Regions from separate parts of the Paenarthrobacter sp. NyZ202 genome, predicted to be linked through region 2. Evidence: riboswitches for the same ligand, from Rfam matches in the RefSeq annotation. Region 2 holds a riboswitch; the other holds the start of a gene.
What was found. Region 2 has a riboswitch for glycine ahead of gcvP (aminomethyl-transferring glycine dehydrogenase). Riboswitches for the same ligand answer to the same signal wherever they lie in the genome.
Positions count from the first base shown of each region.

Region 1: another riboswitch for glycine. It lies ahead of gcvP (aminomethyl-transferring glycine dehydrogenase); the one in region 2 lies ahead of gcvP (aminomethyl-transferring glycine dehydrogenase).

Region 1 is NZ_CP187556.1:1,008,090-1,016,168, forward strand. Features, by position in the region: gene ACPFL9_RS04870 (MFS transporter) at 1-599, opposite strand, end outside; gene ACPFL9_RS04875 (TetR/AcrR family transcriptional regulator) at 674-1,213, shown strand; glycine riboswitch at 1,308-1,404, shown strand; gene gcvP (aminomethyl-transferring glycine dehydrogenase) at 1,586-4,432, shown strand; gene gcvT (glycine cleavage system aminomethyltransferase GcvT) at 4,444-5,577, shown strand; gene gcvH (glycine cleavage system protein GcvH) at 5,632-6,018, shown strand; gene ACPFL9_RS04895 (L-serine ammonia-lyase) at 6,221-7,633, shown strand; gene ACPFL9_RS04900 (DNA/RNA non-specific endonuclease) at 7,672-8,079, shown strand, end outside.
Region 2 is NZ_CP187556.1:4,329,451-4,337,529, forward strand. Features, by position in the region: gene gcvT (glycine cleavage system aminomethyltransferase GcvT) at 1-1,058, opposite strand, end outside; gene gcvP (aminomethyl-transferring glycine dehydrogenase) at 1,070-3,910, opposite strand; glycine riboswitch at 4,069-4,168, opposite strand; gene ACPFL9_RS20070 (PucR family transcriptional regulator) at 4,266-5,759, opposite strand; gene speB (agmatinase) at 5,925-6,923, shown strand; gene ACPFL9_RS20080 (purine-cytosine permease family protein) at 6,920-8,079, shown strand, end outside.

The DNA of each region.
Region 1 (8,079 bases), 1.2 Mb from region 2:
GTGCCGAGAGCGAGCAAGGGAAGCAGCAGGAAGGTCGCCACGAGGAACACGGCACCCCACCAGAAGTGCTCCACCAGCCAGCCACCAAAGATGGGGCCCAGCGCAGCGCCTCCGGAGAAGCCGGCGGCCCACACCGCGATGGCGAGCCTGCGGCGGTTGGGATCCGTGAAGATGTTCCGGATCAAGGAGAGGGTGGAGGGCATCAGCATGGCGCCGAAGACGCCCAGGGCGGCGCGGCCGGCAATCAGCCACTCGGCGGACGGCGCGAAGGCTGTAGCAGCCGACACCGCCGCGAAGCCCGTGCTGCCGATCATGAGCAGCCGCCGTCGTCCGATCCTGTCGCCGAGGTTGCCCATGGAGACCAGCAGGGCGGCCAGGACCAGCGGGTAGGAGTCCACGATCCAGAGCAACTGGACACCGCCAACTTCCAGGGACCGGGCGATTTCCGGAAGAGCAAAGGTGAGGGCGGTGTTGTCGACGGCGACCAGCAGCACCGGGACCATCAGCAGGGCCAGTGCTGCCCAGTCGCGCCACGGTGCCCGGTCCTGCGCGGACTGCTGGCGGACAGGGGTTGCTGGGGTCGAAGACTGGGTGAACATGGTAATAACTGTACCGTCTGGACGGTATAGTTTCAACTTCGGAATGCCCACAGCAATAGGGGATGATGGAACCCATGCCACGAAAACCAGTAGCCAAGGACTCGGTCCTGGATGCCTTCGAAGCCCTCCTGATCGAGGTCGGCGAACGGGCCGCCACGCTCGACGCCGTAGCCAAGCGCGCCGGTGTCTCCAAGGGCGGGCTGCTCTACCACTTTCCCAACAAGGAGGCGCTGATCGCGGCGCTGTTGGAACGCCTCGACAATCTCGCGCAGGAAGACATAGAACAGATGAAAGCTGCTCCCGATGGAGCGGCTGCCTACTTCATCCGCTCTTCGTTGTGGGCGGGGACGCCCATGGACCGGGCCTTCGTGGCGGCGACCCGGTTGGCGGAGGTCGCCCATGAGGAAACACGACGGCGGTTCGCCGGTATCCAGCAACAGTGGCTGGATGTCCTGGCTGAGGATGTGGGGCCCGACGTGGCCAAGGCTGTCAGCTACATGGGGGATGGGTTGTACTTTAACGCGATGTTCGAGGGCGGCCAGGAGACGGGCGACGGCAGGCGGGAGGCCGACGTCGGGATTCTCCTGAAGGTGCTGGAGCGCCTGCGGGCATAGGCCGCCTGCACCATTTGCGGCGGCGCCCGCCGCGTAGGAGAATTAAGCCTTGTGGCGCGCCTTCCCAGCGCCCACAGACAACTGAACAAGCCTTTGATCTGCGGCGGGAGAGTCCTGCAGTACGTGATGCAGGCGCCGTAGGAGCAAACCCTCCCCAGGAATCTCTCAGGCCCATGCACCGCCGCGGCGAGGCAACTCTGGAAAGCAGCAGGCAGGAACGCGTCACCACCGGCGCGGCTTACCGTGCTCACCGACGGTGCAAGCGATCGTTGTGCAGACAACGCGCGGAAACTCTCAGGTCCAATACAGAGCGGGGAGGAACCCGAGTAGCTGCGGCGTACCCACGCGCCGCCCAAGTATTGGAGTTCCTTCGTGACGGTTAGTTCTGCCTCCACCACCTTCGTTGACCGGCATATCGGTGCCCGCCGCCAAGCCGACGTTGAAACCATGCTGAAGTCTGTCGGATACGACTCCGTCGATTCGCTCGTTGACACCGCGGTTCCCAACGACATCCGTCAGGACGTGGCGCTGACCCTCCAGAACGCCCTTTCCGAGGTTGAGGTCCTGGCTGAACTCCGCAAGCTGGCCGCCAAGAACAAGACGGCCGTACAGATGATCGGCCAGGGCTACTACGACACCATTACCCCGCCGGTGATCCGCCGCAATATCCTCGAGTCCCCTGCCTGGTACACCGCTTACACCCCGTACCAGCCCGAGATCTCCCAGGGCCGTCTTGAGGCACTTCTGAACTTCCAGACCATGGTCCAGGACCTTGTTGGCCTGCCGATCGCCAACGCGTCCTTGTTGGATGAAGCCACCGCCGTGGCCGAAGCCGTCCTCATGATGCGCAGGGCCAACAAGAACAAGGCTGCCCAGGATGGCAAGACCGTCCTGGACGCCGACTGCCTGCCGCAGACCATCGCGATCGTGAAGGGCCGTGCCGAGGCCCTCGGTTTCGAGGTTGAGGTCGCTGATCTTTCCCTCGGCCTCCCGGAAGGTGCCATCAACGGCGTCGTCCTCCAGCAGCCGGGCGTTTCCGGCCGAGTCTTCGACCACTCCGCCGTGATCGCCGCGGCGAAAGAGCGGGGCGCGTTGATCACCGTCGCAGCCGATCTTCTCTCGCTCACCCTCATCACTCCTCCCGGCGAGCAGGGCGCCGATATCGCCGTGGGTTCCGCCCAGCGACTGGGCGTGCCGCTGTTCTTCGGCGGCCCGCACGCCGCCTACATGGCCGTCCAGAAGGGCTTGGAGCGTTCCATGCCGGGCCGTCTGGTGGGCGTTTCCAAGGACGACGCCGGTGTCCCCGCCTACCGCCTGGCGCTGCAGACCCGTGAGCAGCACATCCGCCGCGAGAAGGCCACGTCCAACATCTGTACCGCGCAGGCATTGCTCGCGATCGTCGCTTCGATGTACGCGGTCTACCACGGTCCCGAGGGCTTGAAGGCAATCGCCGAGACCGCGCACAACCACGCCCGGACCCTGGCAGCCTCCCTGAAGGCCGCCGGCGTCGAGGTCCTGCACGGTTCGTTCTTCGACACCATCACGGTCCGCGTACCGGGCCGCAGCGCCGAGCTCGTCGCTGCCGCAGAGGCCCGCGGCATCAACCTGCGCGGCGTCGACGCGGACACTGTGGGTATCTCGGTTGACGAAACCACTACAGCCGACATCGTCGGCGGTGTCCTTGAAGTGTTCGGCGCCCCGGTACTTGAGTCCGTGGAGGGTTTCGCGCTCGAAGCTTCCGTTGAGCGCTCCAGCGATTACCTGCAGCACCCGGTGTTCAACACGCACCGCTCCGAGACCCAGCTCCTGCGCTACATCCGCAAGCTCTCCGACCGCGACCTCGCGCTGGACCGGACCATGATCCCGTTGGGTTCATGCACCATGAAGCTGAACGCCACCGCTGAGATGGAAGCCATCTCCTGGCCCGAGTTCGCCTCGATCCACCCGTTCGCCCCGGACTCCCAGACCGCCGGCTGGCGTGAGCTGATCGCTGACCTTGAAGCCCAGCTCACCGAAATCACGGGCTACGACCAGGTCTCCATCCAGCCGAACGCCGGTTCCCAGGGTGAGCTTGCAGGCTTGCTCGCGATCCGCGGCTACCACCACTCCCGCGGAGACCAGCAGCGCAACGTCTGCCTGATCCCCGCATCGGCCCACGGCACCAACGCCGCCTCCGCTGTGCTGGCCGGCATGAAGGTCGTGGTCGTGGCCACGGCTCCCGATGGAACCATCGACCACGCTGACCTGGCTGCGAAGATCGAAGCCAACCGTGACGTTCTCTCGGCCATCATGATCACCTACCCGTCCACGCACGGTGTGTATGACGCCGACGTCCGGGAAGTGTGCGACGCAGTCCACGAAGCCGGCGGACAGGTGTATATCGACGGCGCCAACCTGAACGCGTTGGTTGGCTTGGCGCAGCCGGGCAAGTTCGGCGGCGACGTGTCCCACCTGAACCTGCACAAGACCTTCTGCATCCCGCACGGCGGCGGCGGACCCGGCGTTGGCCCGGTTGCTGCCAAGGCACACCTCGCGCCGTTCATGCCGGGGGATGCTGCCTCCTGGACCGAAGGTAACGATGTCCCGATCTCGGCATCCCGCTTCGGCTCGGCCGGTGTGCTCCCGATTTCCTGGGCGTACGTGAAGCTCATGGGGGGCCAGGGCCTCACTGAAGCCACGAAGTCGGCACTGCTGGCGGCGAACTACATCGCAGCACGCCTCAACGATTACTTCCCGGTCCTCTACACCGGCGAAGCCGGCCTGGTGGCCCACGAGTGCATCCTGGACCTGCGCGAACTGACGGCCAAGACGGGCGTCACCGCGGAAGACGTGGCCAAGCGCCTCATCGATTTCGGCTTCCACGCGCCCACGCTGGCCTTCCCGGTTGCCGGCACCCTCATGGTGGAGCCCACGGAGTCTGAGGACCTCGTGGAGATCGACCGCTTCATCGAAGCCATGATCACCATCCGCAAGGAAATCGACCAGGTGGCCCACGGCGACTTCTCCGTGCAGGATTCCCCGCTTCGCCGCGCACCCCACACGGCAGCCGCCGTCGTAAGTTCCGATTGGGACCGCGCCTACCCGCGTGAGCAGGCTGCTTTCCCGGTCCACCACCTGAAGCAGGACAAGTATTTCCCGCCGGTGGGACGCATCGACGGTGCAGCGGGCGACCGCAACCTGGTGTGCTCCTGCCCGCCAATCGAAGCGTTCGAGAACTAAGGGGAACGGCAATGACTGAGAAGCACACAGCCCTCTACGAAGAGCACAAGAAGCTCGGCGCGTCTTTCACGGACTTCGGTGGGTGGCAGATGCCGCTTAAGTACACCTCCGAGCTCGCTGAACACCACGCCGTCCGGAAGTCCGCCGGCCTGTTCGACCTCTCCCACATGGGCGAAGTTTGGGTCACCGGACCGCAGGCAGCAGAGTTTTTGGATTACGCCTTGGTGGGCAAGATCTCCGCCATGGCCGACGGAAAAGCCAAGTACTCCCTGATCTGCCAGGAAGACGGCGGGATCATCGACGACCTGATTGTGTACCGTCGTGGTGCCGATAAATTCCTGGTGGTGCCGAACGCCGGCAATGCCTTTGTGGTCGCATCTGAACTGCTGCAGCGCGCCGCGGGCTTTGATGTCGTGGTCGAGGATGCTTCATCGTCGACGTCGTTGATCGCCGTTCAGGGGCCGCTTGCGGAAGCGATCCTGCTGCGCCTGGTTCCGGCCGAGCAGCACTCGCTGGTCACGGACCTGAAGTACTACGCCGCAGTCGAGGTGACTTTCCTGGTGGCCGGCTCCGGACAGGACCTGCTGCTGGCACGCACCGGCTACACCGGCGAAGACGGCTTCGAGATCTTCGTCCCCAACGAATCCGCCGCCGCGCTGTGGCAGGCGATTTCGGCTGTTGCGGAGGATGGTGAACTGGTTCCGGCAGGCCTTGCATCGCGCGACTCCCTGCGCCTCGAGGCCGGCATGCCCCTGTACGGCAACGAGCTCTCCCGCGAAGGTAATCCGTTCGCTGCCGGACTTGGGCCCGTTGTGGCGCTGTCCAAGGAAGGCGACTTTGTTGGCAAGGAAGCACTCGCTGCTTTGAAGGCTGACGGTGCGGGCGTGTCTTCCGGCCGCAAGCTTGTTGGCCTCAAGGGCCTGGGCCGCCGTGCCGGCCGTTCGCACTACCCGGTAGTGAAGGACGGCGCCGTGGTGGGCGAAGTGACCTCCGGACAGCCGAGCCCGACGCTCGGGTACCCTGTGGTCCTCGCTTATGTGGACGTTGCTTTGGCCGAGCCCGGGACTGCTGTGGATGTAGACCTTCGCGGGAAGCCCGAGCCGTTCGAAGTCGTCGCATTGCCGTTCTACAAGCGCCAAAAGTAGTTAGGCAGGCCCGAGCCTGTCATAGTTTTTGATCAACCACAGTTAGGAAACAGAATGCCCAAAGTAGCGCCTGAACTTCAGTACTCCGACGAGCACGAGTGGGTCCTGCGTGGGGAGGGAAACTCGGTGTCTGTTGGCATCTCCGAGGTTGCCACCGACGCGCTGGGTGACATCGTGTACGTCGACCTGCCCGAGGTCGGTTCCACCGTGACTGCAGGCGAGACGTGTGGCGAGGTTGAGTCCACCAAGTCCGTCTCAGACCTGTACTCGCCCGTCACCGGTGAGGTCACGGAGATCAACGACGCCGTTGTGTCCGACCCCGCACTCATCAACAACGATCCCTACGGCCAGGGATGGCTGTTCAAGGTCGCTGCCGAGTCTGACGGCCCGCTGCTGTCGGCAGAGGAATACGCCTCCAAGAACGGCGGAGACCTGGGTTAAGCCGCCCGTTCCGAAGGGCACCACCGTCGCTGGCAGGCGTAGCGTGGACTTGTAGTAACTCAATAAAATTGCGACGCCGGATTGCCGCCTTTGGGGGCCATCCGGCGTCGTACTTCGGTCGTCTTCCGCCACAAGCGGTAGCGGCCATCCGGCAGGACCATCTGCCGGACCGTTTTCAAGCTGTATAAAAGGGATCCCGGCTATGGCTGTTGGTGTTTTCGATCTGTTCTCCGTGGGCATTGGCCCGTCGAGCTCGCATACTGTGGGGCCGATGCGTGCCGGGGCGGTGTTCGCCGGCGAGTTGAAGGACGAGGGGGTTCTGGGCTCGGTGGCTTCGTTGCGGGTTGATTTGTATGGTTCGTTGGCGGCGACGGGGCGTGGCCACGGAACCATGACAGCAACGTTGCTGGGTTTGGAGGGCTACCACCCTGAGCTGATCCTCCCCGAGGAAGTGGAGGAGCGGCTTGCCGCGATCGCTGAGACGGGTGTTTTGAATCTGGCCGGTGCTTCCGGTGACGGTGTCCAGTTGCCGTATGCGGTGGAGGATATGGTGTTGCATCCGTTGACGGTGTTGCCGCGGCATACGAACGGGATGAAGTTTGCTGTTTCTGATGCTGAGGGGAACGTGCTGAGGGAGGCGACGTTTTTCTCGGTGGGTGGTGGGTTCATTGTCCGTGAGGGCGAGGAAGACGCGGCGCAGCAGGAACTCGAGGAGTCGAAGCAGGAGTTGCCGTTGCCGTTCCGGACGGCGGCGGAGTTGTTGGGCCGGTGTTCTTCGAAGGGTTTGCGGATCAGCGACATCATGTTGATCAATGAGCGGGCGTCCCGGTCCGAGGAGGAGATCCGGGAAGGGCTCTTGCATATCTGGTCTGTGATGGAGGCCTGCGTTGAGACCAGTCTGAAGCGTGAGGGTGTGCTGCCGGGCGGTTTGCGGGTGAAGCGTCGTGCGCCTGATTGGTTGGAGCGGTTGTTGAAGGAGGACAAGGACCGCAACGATCCGAAGTATTGGCAGGAGTGGGTGAACCTGATCGCCCTGGCAGTGAATGAGGAGAACGCGTCCGGTGGGCGGGTGGTGACGGCTCCGACCAATGGTGCGGCGGGGATTATCCCGGCGGTGCTGTATTACGCGTTGCACTACGCCCCGGGGATGGATCAGGCCAGCCAGTCGGACCGGGATGATGTGGTGGTGCGGTTCCTGCTTGCTGCCGGTGCGGTGGGGGTGTTGTACAAGGAGCAGGCTTCGATTTCCGGTGCTGAGGTGGGGTGCCAGGGTGAGGTGGGGTCGGCGTCGTCGATGGCTGCTGCGGGGTTGGCTGAGGTGATGGGTGGTTCCCCGGCTCAGGTGGAGAACGCGGCGGAGATCGCGATGGAACATAACCTGGGCTTGACGTGTGATCCGATCGGCGGGTTGGTGCAGATTCCGTGTATTGAGCGGAACGCGATTGCTGCGGCGAAGGCGATCAACGCCGCCAAGATGGCGTTGTGGGGTGATGGCACGCACCGGGTCTCCCTGGACGAGGTCATCGTCACGATGCGCGAGACCGGCAAGGACATGTCCCACAAGTACAAGGAAACCGCGATGGGCGGCCTCGCCGTCAACGTCGTCGAATGCTGAGTCTGTTCGCTGTCGGTGCCTAGTGCCATGCTGTATGCATGAGCGGGGGATATGACCGGGATTTCTTGCGGGCACGCCTGGAGCTGCCCAGTCCGTCGGCAACGACTACTTTGTTGGACTACACGCACTTCTCCGTGCGCTTCCGGCCTGCCCGGAAGCTCGCGGCGATTGTTGGAGTCAACATCAGCGGCAGGGAACTGAATCCTTTGGCCCGGGAGGGCACGTGGCATTTTGACGAGCGCATACCCCGGGAGCAGCAGGCAGGCCCGGACGTCTACAAGAACAACGCCTTCGATCGGGGACATCTGGTGCGGCGGCTCGATCCGGTGTGGGGCGATGCTGCTACGGCCAAGAAAGCGAATCAGGACACTTTCGCATTCACCAATGCAGCACCCCAAGTGGATGACTTCAACCAAGGCAAGGAACTTTGGGTAGGGCTGGAAGAC
Region 2 (8,079 bases):
TCGACGTCAACGGTGGTGCCCGGGGCGGAATGCTCGACGTCGACATACGCCAACGCGACCGGGTAACCGAGCGTGGGACTCGGCTGGCCGGAGGTCACCTCTCCGATCAGGGAACCATCCTTGAGGACCGAATAGTGGCCGCGGGCTGCACGACGACCGGCTCCCTTGAGGCCCACCAGCTTCTGCCCGATCGTGGAGCCGACACCGGCAGCCTTGATCGCCGCCAGCGCTTCCTTGCCCACGAAGTCGCCCTCCTTGGACAACGCCACCACGGGGCCGAGCCCGGCCGCGTAGGCGTTGATGTGCCGGGAAAGTTCGTTGCCGTAAAGGGGCATGCCGGCTTCGAGACGGAGGGAGTCGCGGGCTGCCAGGCCGGCGGGGATGAGTCCGTGGCCTTCGCCGGCTTCGAGCAGCGCCTCCCACAGGGAAGGTGCATCGGCGTTCGGGACGTAGATCTCGAACCCGTCCTCGCCCGTGTAGCCGGTACGTGCGAGCAACAGTTCCTCGCCGGCAATCGAAACCTCGACGGCGGCGTAGTACTTCAGCTCCGTGACCAAGGCATGCTGCCCGGCCGGGACGAGCTTCAGCAGGATCGCTTCGGCGTTCGGGCCCTGCACAGCAATGAGGGAGGTCTCAGCGGAAGCGTCCTCAACAACAACGTCGAACCCGGCGGCGCGCTCGGACAGGGCCGCCGCAACCACCTTGGCGTTGCCGGCGTTCGGCACCACCAGGAACTTCTCCGAACCACGGCGGTACGTGATCAGGTCGTCGATGATCCCGCCGTCCGCGTTGCAGATCAGCGAGTACTTTGCTTTCCCGTCGGCAATAGCGGACAGCTTGCCCACCAGGGCGTAGTCCAGGAACGCGGCTGCTTCCGGACCGGTCACCCAGACTTCGCCCATGTGGGAAAGGTCGAACAGGCCAGCGGCGTTACGGACTGCGTGGTGCTCAGCCAGTTCGGAGGTGTATTTGAGGGGCATCTGCCAGCCGCCGAAATCCGTGAAGGACGCGCCGGCCTTTTTGTGCTGCTCGTAGAGAGCGGTGTAGTTCTCAAACATAGTCGGGTTCCTTAGTTCTGAAAGTCTTCGATCGGAGGGCAGGAGCAGACCAGGTTGCGGTCACCCGCCGCACCGTCAATCCGTCCCACCGGCGGGAAGTACTTGTCCTGCTTGAGGCTCGACACGGGGAATACTGCCTGCTCGCGCGGGTAGTGACGCTCCCAAGCAGAATTCACGACGGCGGCTGCCGTGTGCGGCGCGTTGCGAAGCGGGGAGTCCTCCACGGAGAAGTCACCGGCCGCAACCTGCTCGATCTCGGCACGAATGATGATCATGGCCTCGATGAAGCGGTCGATCTCGGCGAGGTCCTCGGACTCCGTCGGCTCCACCATCAGCGTGCCCGCAACCGGGAAGGCCAGCGTCGGAGCGTGGAAGCCGAAGTCGATGAGGCGCTTGGCGACATCCTCGGCCGTGACACCGGTGCGTGCCGTCAGTTCGCGCAGGTCCAGGATGCACTCGTGGGCTACGAGTCCGCCCTCGCCGGTGTAGAGCACCGGGAAGTGCTCGTCCAGGCGGGAAGCAACGTAGTTTGCCGCCAGCAGTGCCGACTTGGTGGCCTCGGTGAGCCCTTCGCCGCCCATGAGCTTCACGTAAGCCCAGGAAATCGGCAGCACGCCGGCCGAGCCGAAGCGCGAAGCCGAGATGGCCACACCACCCTCGGAGGAAGCCTTGTTGGCATCACCGGGCATGAACGGAGCGAGGTGCGCCTTGGCTGCGACCGGGCCGACGCCGGGTCCGCCACCGCCGTGCGGGATGCAGAAAGTCTTGTGCAGGTTCAGGTGGGACACGTCCCCGCCGAACTTGCCCGGCTGTGCCAAGCCAACGAGCGCGTTGAGGTTGGCACCATCCACGTACACCTGTCCGCCGGCCTCGTGGACCGCGTCGCAAACCTCGCGAACGTCAGCGTCGTAAACACCGTGGGTGGACGGGTAGGTGATCATGATGGCCGAGAGAACGTCGCGGTTGGCCTCGATCTTCGCAGCCAGGTCAGCGTGGTCAATCGTGCCATCGGCAGCGGTAGCCACCACGACCACCTTCATGCCGGCCAGCACTGCCGAAGCGGCGTTGGTGCCGTGGGCGGAAGCCGGAATCAAGCAGACGTTGCGCTGGTCATCCCCGCGCGACAGGTGGTAGCCGCGGATCGCGAGCAAGCCTGCAAGCTCACCCTGGGAACCGGCGTTCGGCTGGATGGACACCTGGTCGTAGCCGGTGATTTCGGTGAGATCGGCTTCCAGACCGGAGATCAGCTCACGCCAGCCCTCGGTCTGGGAATCCGGGGCGAACGGGTGGATCGAAGCGAACTCCGGCCAAGAGATAGCCTCCATCTCAGCCGTGGCATTCAGCTTCATGGTGCACGAACCCAACGGAATCATGGTCCGGTCCAGCGCGAGGTCCCGGTCGGACAGCTTGCGGATATAGCGCAACAGCTGGGTCTCGGAACGGTGCGTGTTGAACACCGGGTGCTGCAGGAAGTCGGAAGTGCGGACTACGTCGGACGGCAACTCGAACCCGGCTGCGTCCCCTACCGGACCGGCACCGAAGGCGACGGCGACTGCGGAGAGGACTTCCGGCGTCGTGGTTTCATCAACGGAAACGCCCACGGTGTCAGCGTCGATGTAGCGGAGGTTGATACCACGTGCCTCGGCCGCGCCGATCACCTTGTCCGCCTTGCCGGGAACGCTGACGGTGAGGGTGTCGAAGAAGGAGTCGGAGACGAGTTCACGGCCTGCCTTCTGCAGGGCGGTAGCAAGCACGCAGGCGTTGCCGTGGACGGTCTCGGCGATCGACTTGAGGCCCTCGGGGCCGTGGTAGACGGCGTACATCGAGGCAACGATCGCGAGCAGGGCTTGTGCCGTGCAGATGTTGGACGTGGCCTTTTCGCGGCGGATGTGCTGCTCGCGGGTCTGCAGGGCGAGGCGGTACGCGGGCACGCCGGCGTTGTCCTTGGAGACACCGACGATGCGGCCCGGAAGCGTGCGCTCCATACCGGTGCGGACAGCCATGTACGCGGCGTGCGGGCCGCCGAAGAACAGCGGGACACCGAAGCGCTGGGCGGTTCCGACGGCGATGTCCGCACCTTGTTCGCCCGGGGGCGTGATGAGCGTGAGTGCCAGCAGATCGGCAGCCACAGTGACCAAGGCACCGCGTTCCTTCGCCGCAGCGATCACGGGGGCGTGGTTGAAGACCCGGCCCGAAACGCCAGGCTGCTGGAGGACGATGCCGTTGATGTCGCCGTCGGGCAGTCCTGCGGAAAGGTCGGCGACCTCAACCTCGAAGCCGAGTGCCTCGGCGCGGCCTTTCACGATCGCGATGGTCTGCGGGAGGAGGTCGGCGTCGAGGACGGTCTTGCCGTCCTTCACAGCTTTGTTGGCGCGGCGCATGAGCAGCACGGCCTCGGCCACTGCGGTGGCTTCATCAAGGAGGGAAGCGTTGGCGATGGGCAGGCCCGTGAGGTCCTGGACCATGGTTTGGAAGTTCAGGAGCGCTTCGAGGCGGCCCTGGGAAATCTCCGGCTGGTAGGGCGTGTAAGCGGTGTACCAGGCCGGGGATTCGAGGATGTTGCGGCGGATGACCGGGGGCGTGATGGTGTCGTAGTAGCCCTGGCCGATCATCTGGACGGCGGTTTTGTTCTTCGCCGCGAGCTTGCGGAGTTCGGCCAGGACCTGGGTCTCGCTCAGCGCCTTTTGCAGGGCGAGCGGCGATGACTGGCGGATGGAATCGGGAACGGCCACGTCAACCAAGCCATCGACGGAGTCGTAGCCGATGGCCTTGAGCATGGTCTCAACATCGGCCTGGCGACGGGCGCCGATATGCCGGTCCGCGAAAGCGGTTGGGGAGGATTTAACAGTCAAGAGGAACTCCAGGATTCAGGCGCCCGCTGAGCGCCATGGTGAATATGGGTTCCTCCCCGCTCTGTATTGGACCTGAGAGATTCCGTGGACTGTGTTCTTGGCAAGGTCCACTTGCACCGTCGGTGAGCCCGGTTGCCCGGACTGCTTTCCAGAGTTGCCTCGCCGCGGCGGTACATGGGCCTGAGAGATTCCTGGGGAGGATTTGCTCCTACGGCGCCTGACTGGATGTACCCGGCAGGACTCTCCCGCCGCAGATCAAAAGCGTGTGCGCCACCTCGGTGACACGCTTCACACCATAGCGGCTGGTCGCTGACAATGGCAAGGCGGACGTTTCCCGCTGGGTTTGAATAAGGGCCTAACCGTGCATCGCCTCGTGGATTTGCAAGGCCAGCCAGAGCTGCGCCAGCGTTGAGGTTTCACCCATATCCAGGCCTGTAAGCTCACCGATTTTCCGGATCCGGTAGATGATGGTTTGCCGGTGCGTGAAGAGGGCGGAAGCCGTCTTTTGCCACGAGCGTTGTGAGTTGAGATAGGTTTTCAGCGTGACCATGAGGTCACCGTCCTGGCGCTGCTCGTATTCGAAAACCGGGCCCAGGAGCCGCTGGACCAATGCGCTTCCTTCCTCGAATCCGGTCAAACCCAGCCAGCTTGGCCCTTGGGCGTACCGGGCGAGCCCCAGTTTGTTCGCCTTGGCCGAACCCAGCGCCCACAACGACTCCTGCAAGGCCTGTTGAAGCCCGCCCACCGCGGATGCGGAGCTCACACCGATGGTGGTTCCCAAGCCCGCACAGTGGATCAGCAACTCGTCCGCCAAGTCCGCCGCGACCACCACGTGGAGCCGGTCGTTCCGCCTCAGTGAAGCGGCCGATGTCCCATGCCGCCAGAGTTCGATGTGCACGCTTGCCAGCCTGTCGGCGTCGTCCGCCGACATCGAGGCGACCACGAAGCGTTGCGGAGGTACCTCGAAAGCCTCCAGCCGCCGTTCCATTTCGGCCGTGCCAAGGCGCCCGTCAAGCGCCTGCAAAAGGAACTCACCGGCCAGCCGGTGGCGGCCTTCGAGCGAGAGGACAATCCGGGCCAACTGCAGTCCCAGCACGGTCGCGGCATGCAGGAGCACGACGGCGTCAGGGTGCAGTTCACTGCCCGGCAGCACCACCAGCAGCGCGTTGGCATGGGTGGGAATGTCCATGGTGAGGACGTGCCGGCCGCGGATCCGGTGCCACTGGAAGTTCTTGCCCGCAACCGAGACCTGGCCCGGGTGCGGCGACCATTCCTCCACAAGGAATTCCGGCAGGGACTGCCCCTCGGGGTGCCATGGATGGAGGCAACGGCGGTCCACCACGAACAGCTCCGAATCCAGCTCCGTGGCGAGCCGCAGCACCAGGCTTTGCCAGTGGTCCTCCGAGGCGCCGGCCGTGCGGAGGAGGTCGTACACCCGGGCCGTCTGCCGAAGCCGCCGCGATTCCTCAAGCAGCGACGACTCGGCCACGGACCGCGCAATGGCGATGAACGGGAGCGGGTACGGGATGTTGATCAGGGGCAGGGGAAGCCGGTCGCAGGCCTGCAGGAATTCCTCCGTCAGCGGCGGCGCGTGCATCTTCTCGCCAATCGCCAACGCACTGGCACCCGCGTCCACCAAGGCCTCTGCGAGCGCCACCTGCCCCTCCGGATCAGCCGGGATGGAGAGCCCGTTGGTCATCATGAGCTCCCCGCCGGTGACCCACTCCCACAAGCGCGGGAGGTCTGAGGTGTGTGCCCAGGTGATGCGGTTGCCTGTTCCGTCCGCGCCGGCCAGAAGGGTCAGCGCGAGCTGCGGCTCGGCGACGAGTTCGGCGACGGTGATGGCCATGGATGATGACTCCTGGGTCTTGTTTCGGGGCGTTTAGACGTTTGTCTAAACGCCCCGACCATTTGTAGTCAATGTACCGCTATCCGCAGTGATCGGGGTCACCAAGAATTGAGTTATGCACTTCCCGCTCAACGGCGAGCACCCAGCTACTCGAAGGATTCAGCCATGACCACGCACCAGCCCATCGGCCCCGTAGACGCAACCAAGGTTCCCCGCTACGCCGGCCTCGGCACCTTCGCCCGACTCCCCCAGATCGACCGCGTTCCGGACTATGACATCGCCATTGTCGGCGTGCCGTTCGACGGCGGAACCTCCTTCCGGCCCGGCGCCCGTTTTGGTCCTGCCGCGGTTCGCGAGGCATCGCGTCTCCTGCGCCCGGGCTACCATCCGGAGCTCGACGTCGAGCCGGTGTACGAAGCCCAGGTTGTTGATGCAGGCGACATCGCCTGCACCCCTTACGACATCACCCGGGCTGTCCGCGAGATCGAGGAACAGGCGCTGCCGCTCATCAGCGAATCGAAGCGCTTGGTATCCATCGGCGGCGACCACACCATTGCCCTGCCGATGCTGCGGGCACTGAACAAGGTCCATGGACCGGTCGCACTCCTGCATTTCGACGCCCACCTGGACACGTGGGACACGTACTTCGATCAGCCAATCACGCACGGCACCATCTTCCGCCGCGCCTTCGAAGAGGGGCTGCTTGTGGAGGACAAGTCGATGCATGTGGGTATCCGCGGACCGGTATATGACCGCAACGACTTCCTCCGGGACCACGAGTTCGGCTTCCAGATCATCCGCTGCTCGGACCTGGACGTCATGGGTGTTCCGGCGGCGATCGAGCGGGTCAAGGAACGCCTTGGCGACACGCCTGTCTATGTCTCGATCGACATCGACGTCCTGGACCCTTCCTACGCTCCCGGCACCGGCACCCCGGAGATGGGCGGGCTCCACTCCCGCGAACTCCTTGCCCTGCTCCGCGGTTTGGACGGCATCAACATCGTCGGAGCAGACGTGGTGGAAGTCGCTCCCGCCTACGACCACGCAGACATCACCACGGTGGCCGCAGCCACGCTGGTCTTCGACCTCCTCGCCCTGATGGTCAACCGGAGCAAGGCCTCCGAAATCCGTGAACTCGAATCGGTGTCCCGGAGCGCATCATGAGTACGCTGTCATCCACGAAACAGGCAACAGAGGTTCCGCGGCTTGAGGACAAGACCATCCAGCCGATTCCCCTCAACGAACGCCACGGCAAGGCCCGGGACCTGTTCACCATCTGGTTTGGTTCCAACATCATGATCATGACCATCGTGACCGGCGGCCTCGCAACCACGGTGTTCGGTTTGAGCTTCATCCCCGCGATCGTCGGCATCATCATCGGCAACCTGCTCGGCGGCATTTTCATGGCCCTGCACTCTGCTCAAGGACCCCAGCTCGGGGTTGCCCAGATGATCCAGACCCGCGGCCAGTTCGGTTCGTTCGGCGCCCTGTTGATCGTGGTGATCGTGGTGGTCATGTACGTGGGATTCTTCGCCGCCAACCTGGTGTTCGGCGGCGAAGCGTTGGCCGCCGTCAGCCCGGGAATCAGCGTTGACGCGGGCATCATCATCATCGGTGTGGTCAGCGTCATCGCCACGATCTTCGGCTACCGGCTCATTCACGCCTACGCCCGTATTTTGAGCGTAGCGGCAGGCTTGGCGCTGCTGCTGGCTTTCGGCTGGATACTCCTTGTGCATGGTCTTCCAGCCAACTTCCTGGAGCAAGGCAACTTCAACTGGGTGGGCTTCATGGGCACCATCTCCGTCTCGGCCCTGTGGCAGTTGGCTTACGCGCCCTACGTTTCAGACTATTCCCGCTACATGCCGCAAGGCACGGGGTCCGCCCCGGCCTTCTGGGCTTCTTACTCAGGCTGCGTACTGGGTACGCTCTTCCCCATGCTCCTGGGCGCCTTGGTTGGCACCTTGGCAGTGTCCATGAGCACCGGCGACGTAGAGATCGTCGGCAGCCTGGGCACCCTCCTTCAACCCTGGACACTGGTCATCGTCGGCATCTTCTGCCTGGGCGTAGCAGCCTCCAACGCCATGAACCTCTACTGCGGCGTCCTCTGCGCACTGACCATCGGACAGACCTTCAAGCCCACCTGGCTTCCCCGCGCGAAAACCCGCAGCGTGGCCGCCGTCGTGCTCTTTATCCTTGCTGTCTCCATCGCCCTGTTCGCCCGCGACAACTTCATCCTCTTCTACACCAACTTCCTGTCCTTCCTGATGTACGTCCTGGTCCCCTGGACCGCCATCAACCTGGTGGACTACTACCTGCTGCA